Regions from separate parts of the Paenibacillus sp. FSL F4-0243 genome, predicted to be linked through region 1. Evidence: a T-box and tRNA genes for the amino acid it is inferred to sense, from the RefSeq annotation. Region 1 holds a T-box; the other holds one or more tRNA genes.
What was found. The T-box of region 1 lies ahead of trpS (tryptophan--tRNA ligase). A T-box ahead of a tRNA ligase gene usually reads a tRNA of that ligase, here a tRNA-Trp.
Positions count from the first base shown of each region.

Region 2: it encodes a tRNA-Trp, which carries the amino acid that the T-box ahead of trpS (tryptophan--tRNA ligase) is inferred to sense. The anticodon was not compared.

Region 1 is NZ_CP150151.1:5,861,855-5,869,389, reverse strand. It holds gene NSS87_RS26095 (O-methyltransferase) at 1-329, shown strand, start outside; gene NSS87_RS26090 (alpha/beta-type small acid-soluble spore protein) at 479-709, opposite strand; gene NSS87_RS26085 (aldose 1-epimerase) at 912-1,886, opposite strand; T-box leader at 2,021-2,259, shown strand; gene trpS (tryptophan--tRNA ligase) at 2,321-3,307, shown strand; gene NSS87_RS26075 (hypothetical protein) at 3,309-3,497, opposite strand; gene NSS87_RS26070 (metal-dependent hydrolase) at 3,606-4,607, opposite strand; gene cyoE (heme o synthase) at 4,849-5,781, shown strand; gene NSS87_RS26060 (SCO family protein) at 5,799-6,422, shown strand; gene NSS87_RS26055 (DNA primase) at 6,547-6,894, opposite strand; gene NSS87_RS26050 (MFS transporter) at 7,026-7,535, opposite strand, start outside.
Region 2 is NZ_CP150151.1:6,021,178-6,028,712, forward strand. It holds gene NSS87_RS26635 (ABC transporter permease) at 1-868, opposite strand, end outside; gene NSS87_RS26640 (ABC transporter ATP-binding protein) at 861-2,423, opposite strand; gene NSS87_RS26645 (BMP family ABC transporter substrate-binding protein) at 2,525-3,664, opposite strand; gene NSS87_RS26650 (AraC family transcriptional regulator) at 3,991-4,740, shown strand; tRNA gene NSS87_RS26655 (tRNA-Leu) at 4,875-4,953, opposite strand; tRNA gene NSS87_RS26660 (tRNA-Cys) at 4,968-5,041, opposite strand; tRNA gene NSS87_RS26665 (tRNA-Gly) at 5,054-5,128, opposite strand; tRNA gene NSS87_RS26670 (tRNA-Gln) at 5,135-5,209, opposite strand; tRNA gene NSS87_RS26675 (tRNA-His) at 5,231-5,303, opposite strand; tRNA gene NSS87_RS26680 (tRNA-His) at 5,344-5,419, opposite strand; tRNA gene NSS87_RS26685 (tRNA-Trp) at 5,456-5,529, opposite strand; tRNA gene NSS87_RS26690 (tRNA-Tyr) at 5,536-5,621, opposite strand; tRNA gene NSS87_RS26695 (tRNA-Thr) at 5,627-5,702, opposite strand; tRNA gene NSS87_RS26700 (tRNA-Phe) at 5,723-5,798, opposite strand; tRNA gene NSS87_RS26705 (tRNA-Asp) at 5,806-5,883, opposite strand; tRNA gene NSS87_RS26710 (tRNA-Met) at 5,910-5,986, opposite strand; tRNA gene NSS87_RS26715 (tRNA-Val) at 6,004-6,079, opposite strand; tRNA gene NSS87_RS26720 (tRNA-Glu) at 6,135-6,209, opposite strand; tRNA gene NSS87_RS26725 (tRNA-Ser) at 6,227-6,319, opposite strand; tRNA gene NSS87_RS26730 (tRNA-Asn) at 6,323-6,398, opposite strand; rRNA gene NSS87_RS26735 (23S ribosomal RNA) at 6,459-7,535, opposite strand, start outside.

The DNA.
Region 1 (7,535 bases):
CTTCTGGTACGGTTTTTGTGCAAATACGAAATAACATGATCGGAAAATTCGGGATACGACATAATCCTCTTTCTGGGCGAAGCGGGGGATTCACTGATGCAAAAGAAGGGATGACAGATGGACAACAGTCTTCTTTTCGACTAATGGCGCTGGAAAGCCTGAAATACAAGCGGCGTTGGACGCATGGTGAGATTTCTTATGAATTCGCCATTAGACAGGGAATGGTGATTGTAGATGCTACATTGGAGTCCAATTATAATATGGCGAATCTAATGATTCGATCGCCTCGTAATGCCTATGCTGAAAGTTCTGAACAGTTTTTTGGTTAAGCGTTGTTTACATAAAATTTCAATAATTGTGAAAATCAAAAACCCTCCCACAGCTTCAGAAAGAAGTGTGAGAGGGCTCAAAAGCTACTCGGCTTTAGGCTTTATGCTTGATATCGCCCTAGCCGGATAAAACACTTAAGATAACGTTGTTACTGACGACCAGACAGTTGTTGTTCTGCCAGTTGTACTAGACGTTTAGTGATGTAACCGCCCAGAGAACCAGTTTCGCGAGAAGTGTAGTTCCCGTAATAACCGTCAGCTGGGATCGTTACTCCAAGCTCCTGTGCTGCTTCATATTTCAACTGTTGCAATGCCGCAGTTGCTTGAGGAACGACCAGGTTATTGGAACGGCTGCTACGACCTTGACCTGCTTGACCCATGTGTGTCACCTCCTTCGCCCGTTGTGAAGATAGTATGAGCGCTAAGAGGTTAATTCATGCATCACTTCGAAAGGTTTTAAGGATGGTAATTATTAGTGAAATAAAAGTGAGGATAGAAATCCTTTATTACTAGGGATTACACAAAAAAATCGGTCTTCCCTTACGTAATCGCAAGGCAAGACCGATATAATGTATATCTGCTTTAAATCTCAGGATAGATCATTTCCAGCACGGTGGATAGATTCTGACTTTGACCGGGTTCTACCGTTAAAAGACCTGTGAAGGATGCATCCTCGGATACATTCGGTGCATTCGCGAGCCATGTATAGGGCTCAATACACAGAAATTGATCAGCCGGTCCTTTGGTATATAGCACCCAGTGACGGAATAGATTCTCGTCAGCAGTATAACGAAGGCCATAACCATCATCACGTAATAATAAGGCTTCTACAGGCTGTTTTTCTCCAATACGTAGAGCAGTATCAAAATTAGTTCCCTGCATGTTCATTCCGGTGTTCAAGGCTTCCAGATCACCAAGTGGAATCAGATTGCCGCTAGGGAGCAATTCATCGTTCAGTTCATAAATACTATTTACTGGGAGCTTAAGATTCCAGCGCTCAGGTTCTCCATCAATCATAAACCAGGTGTGATAACCGATCCCAAAAGGAATTCGATGATCTCCAAGATTTGTAACCTTTAAAGTTTGGGTAAATCGGGCTTCCTGAAGCCTAAACGTCATTTCGAATTTAAGTGGGATAGGGAATTGCTCCATCCAGTGTGGATCATCTTCCGTTCGGAATTCAGTAGTGACCGCGCAACCATCCTCATCTTCTTCAATATCGCTGACACACCAGGCCTGAGTTCGGTGTAGACCATGAATATGATTGTCATTAGCGGTATTCTGGTCAAATTGATAACTTGTACCCTCGAATTGAAATTGGCCCTTACGAATTCTTCCGGGTGGAATTAATAGCGGCATGCCAAAATGGTAAGGTTTTTGCATAAAGAAAGCTTGATCGCTTTCATCAGGCCGCCGTAGAATTTCCCGTTGTTTCTTGACATCAAACAATGAAATCACGTTATTTCCTAGTCGCGGCAAAAGCGTGACTTCCAGTTCACGGCTGTGCAAAATATAAGTATCATAACCGCCCCACTGCCCTTTGGTCACCTGTTTCATGAGATATGCTCCTTTATCGTAACTGTAATCGAATAGAACATGGATAACCTTATCATAACAGATTTATACGGTAGTGGTTAAGTGATTTGACAACTTCTCTTTATGGTTCTATGATGAAGGCATTAATTCATGATGATAATGTGATGACGGGGACAAGTAGGCAGGCATTGCACCTTCAGAAAGCCGGTGGTTGATGCGAACCGGTAGGACAAACCTGATGAATGGACCCCTGAGCGCCGAGCTTGAACGGGAGCTAGATACCCTAGTAGACCGGCCGGATCTTCCCCGTTAACGGAAGACTAAGGCTGTTTTTTCTTGTCCAAACAAGATTAAGCAGCGAATAAGGGTGGCACCACGGTCTCACGTCCCTTGCGGATGAGGCTTTTTTTGCGTTCTCGGAAACTTAGAAATGACATCAAACGGAGGTCTATATTATGAAAAAAGTAATGTCAGGCATTCAGCCAAGCGGTTCACTTACATTGGGGAACTACATTGGAGCACTGAAAAATTTTGTGAAGCTGCAAGATGATCATCAATGTTTCTTTATGGTTGTCGATATGCATGCAATCACTGTAGCACAAGATCCTGCGGCACTGCGTGAACAGTCAGAATCCGTAGCGGCCCTCTTTATTGCAGCAGGAATTGATCCTGCACGTTCTAATGTCTATATGCAGTCGCATGTGCCACAACACGCTGAACTGGGTTGGATCATGACGACACTTACAGCAATGGGCGAGCTGGAGCGTATGACCCAGTTTAAAGATAAATCATCAGGTAAAGATTCTGTTGGCGCTGGTTTATTCGTCTATCCTTCCTTGATGGCAGCAGATATTCTTGTTTATAATGCGGATCTTGTGCCAGTTGGAGAAGATCAAAAACAACATTTGGAGCTGACTCGTGATTTAGCTGGTCGCTTCAATAATCGTTTTGGCGAATTCTTTACCATTCCGGAGCCGTACATTCCAGAGGTGGGTGCACGTATTATGTCTCTGGATGATGGCACCAAAAAAATGAGCAAGAGCAATCCTAACGCAGGCAGCTACATTGCTCTGTTAGATTCACCGGACGTAATCCGTAAAAAAATCAGCCGTGCAACGACTGATTCAGGACGTGAAGTAATTTTTGATCCAGCTAATAAGCCAGAGATTAGTAATTTGATGAGTATTTATTCCGAATGTTCTGGAATGACACTCCAGCAAATTGCCGATCGTTATGAAGGGCAAATGTATGGCGGCTTTAAGAAAGATCTTGCTGAAGTGGTTGTATCTACGCTTGAGCCTTTACAACAAAGATATAATGAAATTCGTAGCTCGGGTGCGATTACAGATATTCTTGCTGAAGGTGCTGGTCGTGCACGTATTGTTGCAACTGAGACGTTGAATGGAGTTAAAGAGCGGATGGGATTTCTGCCAGCTCGTTAATCTAATCAGCGCTTAGGCTTTCCTGTTTGCGTCTGATCTTGGCCTTGAGGATAAATCCCCAGCCAATATTCATGACACAGAGAAACCCGAGCAGAAGTGCCAACCAAAAGCTATAACTGATCGCGATTGAAGCGGCAGTAAGAATAAGAATAGAAGAACAAGCGAACCAAAGTGAAAGTCCTTTACCCATTAAGAGAGCCTTCCTTTCTATGTCTGCTAAAATGAATCCCGGAGTATGATAATAATACTCCGGGATTTTTTGTGATTATAGAATAGATCTCTGCGTAAGTCTACAGTTTCATCGTAAAGAACCAGGGTCAATGGAAAATCGTTTGTCGAGCTTCTCGCTGCTAAGCCAACCTACATAAGTATTTAAAGGTCGATATTGATTGTCCATCACTAATACAGCCACAAACGGGTATTGTTTGCGATGTAAATAACGTACGTCCCCCCAGCGCACCATATATCCTGAAGGGAGTTCCTCGACTTCGGCTACTGCATAAGAGGTGAAGTATAGAAAGGACTGAATATCAGGGTGCGACTTGGAAATCTCCACAGCAGGATGAGTCGAGCATACAGCATGTTTGAACCATTCCAGTCGGTTATTGACTAACTGCCCAACATCATAGCTGCCATCTTTTTTCACCTTGACTACGTTCCAGCGCTTTAGTGAAATTGTAGGGATTACAATATAACGTTCGCCGGCACTATGATGTAAATCCTTAAGCTTAATATTACGCGTGAGACGTGCGTGAACGACGGTTCTCCAAATATAATAAAGAATAGTACAGGCATACAGTGTAATAAATAAAGGTTGCGGTGGAATGATCCCGGTGATCCAGAGAAGGATGGCTGCGATATGGCTACCAAATATAAATGGATCAAAAATGTGGATGATGTTCCATGCAATCCATTTCTCCGTGAATGGACGTGCAGCCTGAGTGCCATAGGTATTAAATAGATCAGAAAATACGTGAACACCTACACCAATGAAGCTCCAGAGCGCAATATGGCTTAGAGCTTGTAAATCAGTAAAACCAAATAAGGGGCCTAACACGAAGGAAATCAGCGCAGGCCACAGAATTAGAAAGGGTAGGGAATGTGTGATTCCTCGGTGATTTCGAATATACATTGCATTGTCCTTCAGTCGTAGTGCAGTATCGGCATCAGGAGCCTGAGAGGCGAGCACTGTTGCCAGCATAACAGCCCCGGCCAGTTTCGGATCAGAAGCAACGATGGGATCAACGAAGGAAAGCCCGGCTAAGCCTAGGCCCATAACTAAATGTGTAGCAGTATCCATTGGTCAGTTCTCCTTTGTTGTTCGGAAGTTCTCTATTTAATAATTACCCAAATACAGCTCTGGTTATTAAGGGGATTGAAATAAATACAAAATAAATATTGTCACGTAATTGTCGAATTCATGAACTTACTGTTCCATGACTGTCAAAGTCTTCACGGGTTTGTTATGATAAAGTTAACAGCGAAGTTAAAAAACTTCGGTTAGAACGTTACATGTTCGTTTAGAAGGAGGATCATTAGGTGTGGACAATCATATAACATTTCAAGCTTCTTCCGACTCTGCAGCCATGTCTGCAAAATCTCCACCGGAAGGTGCTAGCTGGCGTGATTTCATTGCAGTAACAAAACCCGGTATTATCCGATCTAACCTTATTGCGGCCTTTGCGGGATATTGGCTGGCCTCGGGTTGGGATGTTCATTACGGCAGATTAGTTCTGACTCTGCTCGGTACAATGCTGGTTATGGCTTCGGCCTGCGTTTTTAATAACTATTTCGACCGGGATCTGGACATGAAGATGGAAAGAACCCGTGAACGGGGGCTTCCTACAGGACGACTGAAACCAAACACTGTATTATTATACGCCATTGGGCTTGGTATTGCAGGTTTGATTGTGCTGTTTGCTTTTTCAGGTATGCTTGCCGGTCTGTTTGGAATTGTTGGCATGTTCGTTTACGTAGTAGTATACACGCTTTGGTTGAAGCGGACATCAACATGGAGCACCTCCGTAGGGGCGATTTCTGGAGCAATGCCCCCGGTAATTGGTTATGTTGCGGTTTCAGGAACGGTTGATCTAGGCGCTTGGCTGATCTTTGCCATGTTGTTTCTATGGCAACCCCCTCACTTCTGGGCGTTGGGCATTAGACGTAAAGAAGAATATAGAGCGGCAGGATTTCCATTGTTACCTGTAGTTAAAGGGACGCGACGTACGAAATTTCAGATGATTCCTTATGTAGCCCTTTTGCTGCCTATTCCAGTGTTAATGTACGCCTACGATTACGCAGGCATATTTTTTCTAATCATTTCATCAGCGTTGTCCTTGGCTTGGTTAGTATTGACCTTGATGGGCTTTAAGGCTAAAGATGATGAAGTCTGGGCGAAGAAGAATTTCCTCTTCTCCATTAACTACCTGACAGTTAGTTTGATCGTACTTGTATTGAATACGATTCACGGTTAAGAAGAGGGAGGGTATACGTGTCCGTGCAAACCTTTAAGCGTTATAAATGGACTTGGCTTCTGCTAATACTTGCTTTGATTATGGCTGGTTATCTGGCAATTAACTCTTTGAATTTAGGAAAAGAGAAATTGCCAGTAATCGGAGAAGTGCAGGACTTTTCTCTTGAAAATGTGAATGGAGACCAGGTTACTCTGGCTGATACACAAGGTAAAGCACGGCTGGTATACTTCTTTTTTACACAGTGTCCGGATGTATGTCCTATAACTACGTTTTTGTTATCTCAGACACAGAAGATTCTGGTCGAGGATGGCAGTTTTGGTAAAGATACGGGTTTTGTTTCTATCTCTTTTGATCCGAAGAATGATACTCGGGAAGCTATTAAGGCTTTTGCAGACCGGTTTCAGGCGAATTATGATGGATGGTATTTCTTGCGGGGGGATCAGGAAGAAGTTCGTAAGTTAGCGACGGATTCTTTTAAAGTACTAATCGCAGGGAATTCCAAAGAAAATTTCGTACATGCCAACCGTATAGCGTTAGTTGACCGGAACAATCAACTTCGTGCATTGTATGACGCAGGAGATACGGAGAACGTAACTCCTGAATTTCTTGCCGATCAGCTGACGGAATTGGCTCGGGAATAGAACATAAACATTAAAAACGCCTTTTTCGAATCCCTCTTTATTGAGCGGATAACGAAAAAGGCGTTTTTTTAAATATACGATAGTATAAGTTTCATGCTATACATTATCCTTATACTTGTTTCAGCTAAAATGGAAGTGGTTCAGGGTAGACGATGAAATCTTCCAATCCGGCTTTTTCGAGCTGAGTGATGTTGTATTCATCAGGCGTACCTTCCACACCAGCATATCCGCGACGAGTATAAATATGATCGGCATCAGGGAAGGCATCCCGGAGCACACTGCGTATTTTTTTGCCAGAGCTATCGTTATCCAAATAAAGGTATACTTCTCCATCTCCTACTTGTTGCCGGAGGGATTCTAATTTTAGTGTATTTAATGTACCAAAGGTACATAGGATTTCTACTTCCGGTACCAGCACGCGCCGTAATCTGCTGCGATCGTTCTTACCTTCGACAATAATCGTTATGGACATTAGCTGACAATCACCTCCGGGAATGGGTCCAAGCTTCAGGCTCATTATAGTTTACCGAAGGATCGTCATTTTTAACAACTGTTTCTGCAGGAAAGTCTTCATTCCCCGGGAAATGTCGTAAAAGCAAAGAATCATGCGGCTCGCCCGTTCCATTTGGAAGTGAGGTTCGATAGTTTACCAGTGTTTTTAGGTGGAAGAAGAAGCAATGCTACCATTAGTATTAGAAAGGCTATGAAGTAAGGAGAAACGAAGGACCTTAGCTGTCCAGCAGCCACGGGCCCAGCGAATGCACCGAGTGACATGGCTATCGACTGCATGGAGAAAGTCCGACCCATTCGCCCAGGGCCACCGAGACTAATAAAGAGTGATGCCATTGCAGGAAACAACACTCCTTTGGCTGCGCCGAGCATAAAAAGAATCGCAGCAGTCGGAATCCTGTGAAATGAGGCGAGTGCAAAGAAGCTGATGGCCATTCCCAGTAATGCCGCTGCTATTCTTCCCCCCGGAGAAAGACGGTTAAGGAAGAGCATGCTGAGCGTTACCAAAGCACCTAAACTGAGGAGTGACAGTAGGATACCAGTGGAAAGAATACTGTTGCTCCCTGTTTGAGATAGCGGGAGCTCGAAAAAGAGAACGCCTTG
Region 2 (7,535 bases), 160 kb from region 1:
CGATTACGGATATCGGATTATTCTTGGCTAACATCGCTACAAGAGCACCATCTAAGCCATAACCTGGTAACGATGTCCATTGGAATCGATTGTACATCCCTAGCACTTCTACGGAACCACCCATTCCTGCGATAAAACCAGCAATCAAGTGAACCAGTATAATAACCTTCGCGGTCTTCATGCCTGAATAACGTGCAAAGTTCCGGTTGATGCCTGTCATTCGCAGCTCATATCCCCATTTAGTCTTGTATAGGAATAAATGCGCTGCAATAATAAGCACGATAACGATAATAAGTCCGGTATGAATACGGGTGCCAGGTACCATTTTACTCAGCAGTGCCGTTTTCTCAAATTTGTAGGATACATTAGCGAATGCTTTTGCATCACGTAAGTGATAGTTCAGTAGATATAAACCTACTCCAAACAAAATATTATTGAACATCAAGGATGTAACGAGCTCATTAGCATTCCATTTGGCTTTGAGGATCCCGGGTATTGCCGAGAGCAACGCACCAACAATAGAACCCGCAGCAATAGCTACGATCGGATGAAGCCACCCGTCCAGCGTTAAATGAATAGCCAACACGGAAGTTACAACACCGGAGAAATAGAAAATCCCTTCAGCTCCCAAATTGAACATATTTGCCCGGAACAACAAGGAAACTGCTAGCCCAGTGAACATGAGCGGAATGGCCATCTCAATCACATTACCGATATGACCTTTACTGGATAGCGGCTCAAATAGGAATATCCCAATCGTCTTCACCGGCTGATTGCTGACCAATGAGATGATCAGAAAAGCAATAGCGAGTGCAATTACGATTACTGCCGATGTTCGAATGTATTCAAAATATTTTACTTTAAACATGATTTACGGCCCTCCTGATTTGCTCCTCGTCCTGTCGATGAATCCCTAGCATATAAAGTCCTAATTCTTCTTCACTAACCTTGGAAGGCTCCTCGAAAAAGGCAACAATCTTTCCTTCATACATCACTAGTAGACTATCGCTGATCTCCAAGATCTCATTTAAGTCTGCTGACACTAGCAAAATAGCGCAATCGTCTGAGCGCAGCTCCAACAGCTTTTGATGTATGAACTGCGCCGCGCCTATATCCACGCCCCGTGTCGGCTGCTCTGCAATAAGCAGTTGCGGTTCTGTAGAACACTCTCTAGCTACGACAACCTTCTGCATGTTACCACCTGATAACATACCTATTGGCTGAGAAGGTCCCGAACAGCGGACTTTAAATTCTTCTACAAGTGATACTGCAAGCTTGGCAATTCGTGATCCATTTAAAAAGGGACCTTTATTCATAGCTTTTGTACGATACTGAGTGGACAGCAGATTATCCGCTATGCTCGCTTCACTGGCTATCCCTTGATGCATCCTATCCTCTGGGATATAGGAAACGCCTAGCTTACGAATATCTAAAATATCCGATTCACGAATATCTTTTCCCTTCACTAGCACAGAGCCTTGGCTTGAGACCCCTCTTAGACTACCCGTAAGAGCCTCAATGAGCTGTGTCTGCCCATTCCCTTCTACACCAGCAATCCCGATAATTTGTCCCCCGCGTACTGCAAAGTTGATATCTGTTAGCAACGCTTTGCCGTGTGCATCATTTACACCTAAGCCCTGCACAGTGAGTACCGGCTCCCCAATAGACAGAATCTCCTTGTCATATTTCAACACGACGTCTCTGCCCACCATAAGGCGTGAGATTTCTTGCTCCGTGACATCCTTCGTTTGGAAGACACCTTCACTACGTCCACTACGCATGATCGTAATTCTGTCACAGATCGCTTTAACTTCTTTCAACTTGTGTGAAATAAAAACAATCGTATGACCCTGCTCTCTTAACTGCTTAAGCTCCCGGAACAATTCCTCTGTTTCCTGTGGGGTCAACACTGCGGTCGGCTCATCCAGAACGAGGATTTTTGCACCACGCAGCAGCGCCTTCAGAATTTCAACCTTTTGCTTCATACCAACCGTGAGATCCTCCACTTTTGCTTTTGGATCCACTGCCAGATTGTATTTCTTCGCAGTCTCTTCGGTCATGCGTACAGCTTCTGCATAATTGATGCCAACGCCCTTACGAGGTTCCATGCCCAGCACCATGTTCTCTGCTACCGTAAAAGAAGGGACCAGCATAAAATGCTGGTGAACCATACCAATCCCTCTATCAATGGCATCCTGAGCAGATTGCAGCTTCACTTTTTCACCCTTGATAAAGATTTCACCTTCACTAGGCTCTTCCATGCCGAACATGATCTTCATTAAAGTTGATTTACCAGCGCCGTTCTCGCCCGCAATCGCATGAATTTCTCCCTCACGTAAAGAAAAATGCACGTCTTTATTTGCAACGACACCATTGGGATACACCTTGGTAATTCCCCGCATTTCCAGCAGAGCTTTGTTCATAAGTCTCAACGCCTTTCGACTTGGAGGTCTGCAAAAATATACAGCTGGAATTCTTCTAAAGAAGAATCTCCAACTGTAGGTTTATCACTTTATAGCTATACTTAAGGCTTAACTGCGTTACGAATGGCTTCTACTTCAGAGGTTTCCATTCCCATCGCGTTATCTACTGTAATTTCTTTATTGATCAGCTTTTGCTTCACTTCTTCAACTTTAGCCTGAAGATCGGCAGGGAAGATATTTTTATAGATCTCATTCTCTGCAATGCCTACACCATCATCTACAAAGCTCAACACATCACGTTTACCCATCTCAAGTGTACGGTCTTGTAATCTCTTCACGGCACCCAGAATAGCACTATCAATCTTTTTAATAGAAGAAGTAACGATCAAGTTTGCTTTTTCGCTATCTGTATCGTTAAGCAACATCGCCTGATCGGAGTCTACACCGATAGCATATTTCTTCTTCTCCTTAGCTGCGTCAAAGATCCCAAGACCTGTACCCCCAGCCACGTTAAAAATAACATCCACACCGGAGTTATATTGAATCAGCGAAAGCTCCTTGCCCTTAGCCGGGTTAACGAAATCGCCAGCATATGATACAGCGACCTTCACATCAGGATCAACATATTGAGCGCCCTGAATGTAGCCTACCAAGAAAGCGTTAATTCCTGGAATATCCATGCCGCCTACAAAACTGATCACATTCTCAGGATTAGCATTTTCCATATCCGATTGTGTAGCTAGCGCCGCTACAGCACCTGCTAGAAAAGATACTTCATTTGTTGCATAAGACATGTTGTACATATTCTCTGGTGCTTCATCTATATCGGTATCATAGTTAATGAACTTTTTGTCAGGATATAATTCAGCCGTTGCATTAAACATCTCTGTAATTTCCGATCCGCCAGAAATAATAACATCCCAGTCCTCAGCGGCGATATCGTTAAACGTAGGCTCCCATTTCGTTTTATCGACACCCATTTCTACAACTTTTGTTTCTGCACCCAGCTCATCCTTAACCTTTTGCAAACCGCTATTCGCAGAGTCAAAGAAAGATTTATCTCCAAGCGTTCCTGGAATCAGAAGTACTACTTTGAGTTTATCCCCTGAACCTGTTTCTCCACCTTCAGCTGCGTTAGATCCTGCATTCGCGGAAGATCCATTACTCGACGTATTATTTCCACAGGCTGTGACCATTACCATTACTACTAGTAACAACAAAGAAAGAACTTTCTTTTTCATTTTTCTATTCCCCCTATTTATAGTTGGTTAGTAATTTGAGAGGTTCTCCTTCTTAGTCCGTTGTATATTTCACGATTTAGATGGAAACTCTCATTTTTCATGTAACATTGTCAAAATTTTAATGATTTTAACGAATACACTCAAAAAAAGAGATAAAATTATAATTTTTACGAATAATCCGACTAATTCCCGAACGAGATGGCCAGTCAGGTTGCTAATCTTCGGATTTCTTGATACGATCATATCAAATATTAATGAAAATAATTATATGATTTCGGTCATATTTTTGTATGATTCGGCTAAAACATAATTATTGGAGGGTCATCATGGATCGTGTTCTATATATTGTAAATGCAGCACATGAGGTTAATACCTATATTCCACCACACCAGCATGAATGTTATGAACTAGTCTATTATTTAAACGGCTTAGGAACTACCAATATAGGTTCGCGAAGTTATCATTTTCGTTCTTCTTCATTCGCGCTGATACCACCCAATCATAAACATGATGAGAATCATCGCGAGGATGCTACTATACTATTTGTAGGCTTCCATTCAAATCACCCATATATGGAGAATTTGCAAGGCGTATATGAAGATGATAAAGACCATACTGTTCTACAGATCTTGCTTCGAATGAAAGCAGAGTTTACGCGCAAACAAGATGGATTCTCTGAACTATTGAACCTGCAAATGAGCGAAATCACTGTTCATCTGATACGGCTTCTTAGTGCCTCTGGGTTTCAATCACCAACGGAAGACAGAGTCCAATATGTTCTAAACTATATGAATGAGCATTACCGCCATAAGCTATCGGTCGCAACACTTTCAGAGATGTCTGGATACAGCTATGATCGTTTCCGCCATTTATTTAAAGAACGATTCGGTTCTTCACCTCTGCGCTATCTACTATTGAAACGTCTGGATTATGCAAAGTCTCTCTTGCAACATACCCAAATGCATATCTCTGAAGTATCAGCTGCTGCTGGGTTTGTGAATGACGCCCAATTCTGCAATATGTTTAAACGTGAAATTGGTCTCACCCCACGAGCATTCCGACTAAGCAGTCAATAAAACAAAACTCCACACAAAAAGGCCGTTGATTAGAGACGCCTCTAATTCAACGGCTTAAGAATAAAAAGCTCAAAGACAAAGAAAAAAGGTTTGTAAAGTTGCTTATACAAGCGACTTTACAAACCTTTTTGATATACCGGCGAGAGGACTCGAACCTCCACGGTTTCCCTCTCGATTTTGAGTCGAGCGCGTCTGCCATTCCGCCACGCCGGCACATATGAAATTAATGGAGGCGCCACCCAGATTTGAACTGGGGATAAAGCTTTTGCAGAGCTTTGCCTTACCACTTGGCTATGGCGCCATATGAAAACTTTGGAGCGGACGACGGGAATCGAACCCGCGACCCTCGCCTTGGCAAGGCGATGCTCTACCGCTGAGCCACGTCCGCATAAAATGGCTGGGGATATAGGATTTGAACCTATGCATGACGGAGTCAAAGTCCGTTGCCTTACCGCTTGGCTAATCCCCAATAACATTTTAAAATAAAAGGGGCGACTGATGGGTCTCGAACCCACGAATGCCGGAACCACAATCCGGTGCGTTAACCACTTCGCCACAATCGCCATATTAAACTAATATTGTTGCTGTTCTTCTTAAAGTAAATGGGGCGACCGATGGGACTTGAACCCACGAATGCCGGATCCACAAACCGGTGCGTTAACCCCTTCGCCACGACCGCCATATTAAACTTTAGAGAAAGACTTTAGATAAAGATTGGCAGGGGCAGCAGGAATTGAACCCACACCAACGGTTTTGGAGACCGTTGTTCTACCTTTAAACTATGCCCCTAAAAAATGGTGGGGGATGATGGATTCGAACCACCGAACACGTACGTGAGCAGATTTACAGTCTGATGCGTTTGGCCACTTCGCTAATCCCCCAAAGATGGTGCCGGCGAGAGGACTTGAACCCCCAACCTACTGATTACAAGTCAGTTGCTCTACCAATTGAGCTACACCGGCATATTAAGTTGTATACTATATGGTGGCTCGAGACGGATTCGAACCGCCGACACGAGGATTTTCAGTCCTCTGCTCTACCGACTGAGCTATCGAGCCAAGAAAATGGCGGAACCGACGAGATTCGAACTCGCGATCTCCTGCGTGACAGGCAGGCATGTTAGGCCAACTACACCACGGTTCCAAAAGATATAATTACTTGATGAAAATTGGTTGCGGGGGCAGGATTTGAACCTGCGGCCTTCGGGTTATGAGCCCGACGAGCTACCGGGCTGCTCCACCCCGCGTCGTTCTTAAATGAATATGGTGGAGGCTGAGGGGATCGAACCCCCGACCCTCTGCTTGTAAGGCAGATGCTCTCCCAGCTGAGCTAAGCCTCCGTAAACAACAATTGTTATTGTACCAAAGTCCACTATGTAAAATCAAGTGAAAATTTGGTGACCCGTATGGGATTCGAACCCATGTTACCTCCGTGAAAGGGAGGTGTCTTAACCCCTTGACCAACGGGCCATACTAAGTAAAATTTGTGGCGGAGAGAGAGGGATTCGAACCCTCGAGACGCTTGTGGCGCCTACACGATTTCCAATCGTGCTCCTTCGGCCAAACTCGGACACCTCTCCATATGGCTCCCCGAACAGGACTCGAACCTGTGACAACTCGATTAACAGTCGAGTGCTCTACCAACTGAGCTATCAGGGAATATTCATACCAGGCTTGATGCCTGAAAACTGAATCCGAATTGAATTTGCGTCTTAAGTATAGGATAAGCCCTCGACCGATTAGTATTGGTCAGCTCCATGCATTACTGCACTTCCACCTCCAACCTATCTACCTCGTCGTCTTCAAGGGGTCTTACTAATTGGGAAATCTCATCTTGAGGGGGGCTTCACGCTTAGATGCTTTCAGCGCTTATCCCGTCCGTACGTAGCTACCCAGCCATGCTTCTGGCGAAACAACTGGTGCACCAGCGGTACGTCCATCCCGGTCCTCTCGTACTAAGGACAGCTCCTCTCAAATTTCCTGCGCCCACGACAGATAGGGACCGAACTGTCTCACGACGTTCTGAACCCAGCTCGCGTACCGCTTTAATGGGCGAACAGCCCAACCCTTGGGACCTACTTCAGCCCCAGGATGCGATGAGCCGACATCGAGGTGCCAAACCTCCCCGTCGATGTGGACTCTTGGGGGAGATAAGCCTGTTATCCCCAGGGTAGCTTTTATCCGTTGAGCGATGGCCCTTCCATGCGGTACCACCGGATCACTAAGTCCGACTTTCGTCCCTGCTCGACTTGTAGGTCTCGCAGTCAAGCTCCCTTATGCCTTTGCACTCTTCGAATGATTTCCAACCATTCTGAGGGAACCTTGGAACGCCTCCGTTACTCTTTAGGAGGCGACCGCCCCAGTCAAACTGCCCGCCTGACACGGTCCCCGTACCCGATTAGGGTACTAGGTTAGAACCTAGATACGATCAGGGTGGTATCCCAACGGCGCCTCCACCGAAGCTTGCGCTCCGATTTCTACGGCTCCCACCTATCCTGTACAGATCGTACCCAAATTCAATATCAAGCTGCAGTAAAGCTCCATGGGGTCTTTCCGTCTTGTCGCGGGTAACCTGCATCTTCACAGGTATTAAAATTTCACCGGATCTCTCGTTGAGACAGCGCCCAAGTCGTTACGCCATTCGTGCGGGTCAGAATTTACCTGACAAGGAATTTCGCTACCTTAGGACCGTTATAGTTACGGCCGCCGTTTACTGGGGCTTCGGTTCATAGCTTCGGGTTACCCCTAACCACTCCCCTTAACCTTCCAGCACCGGGCAGGCGTCAGCCCGTATAC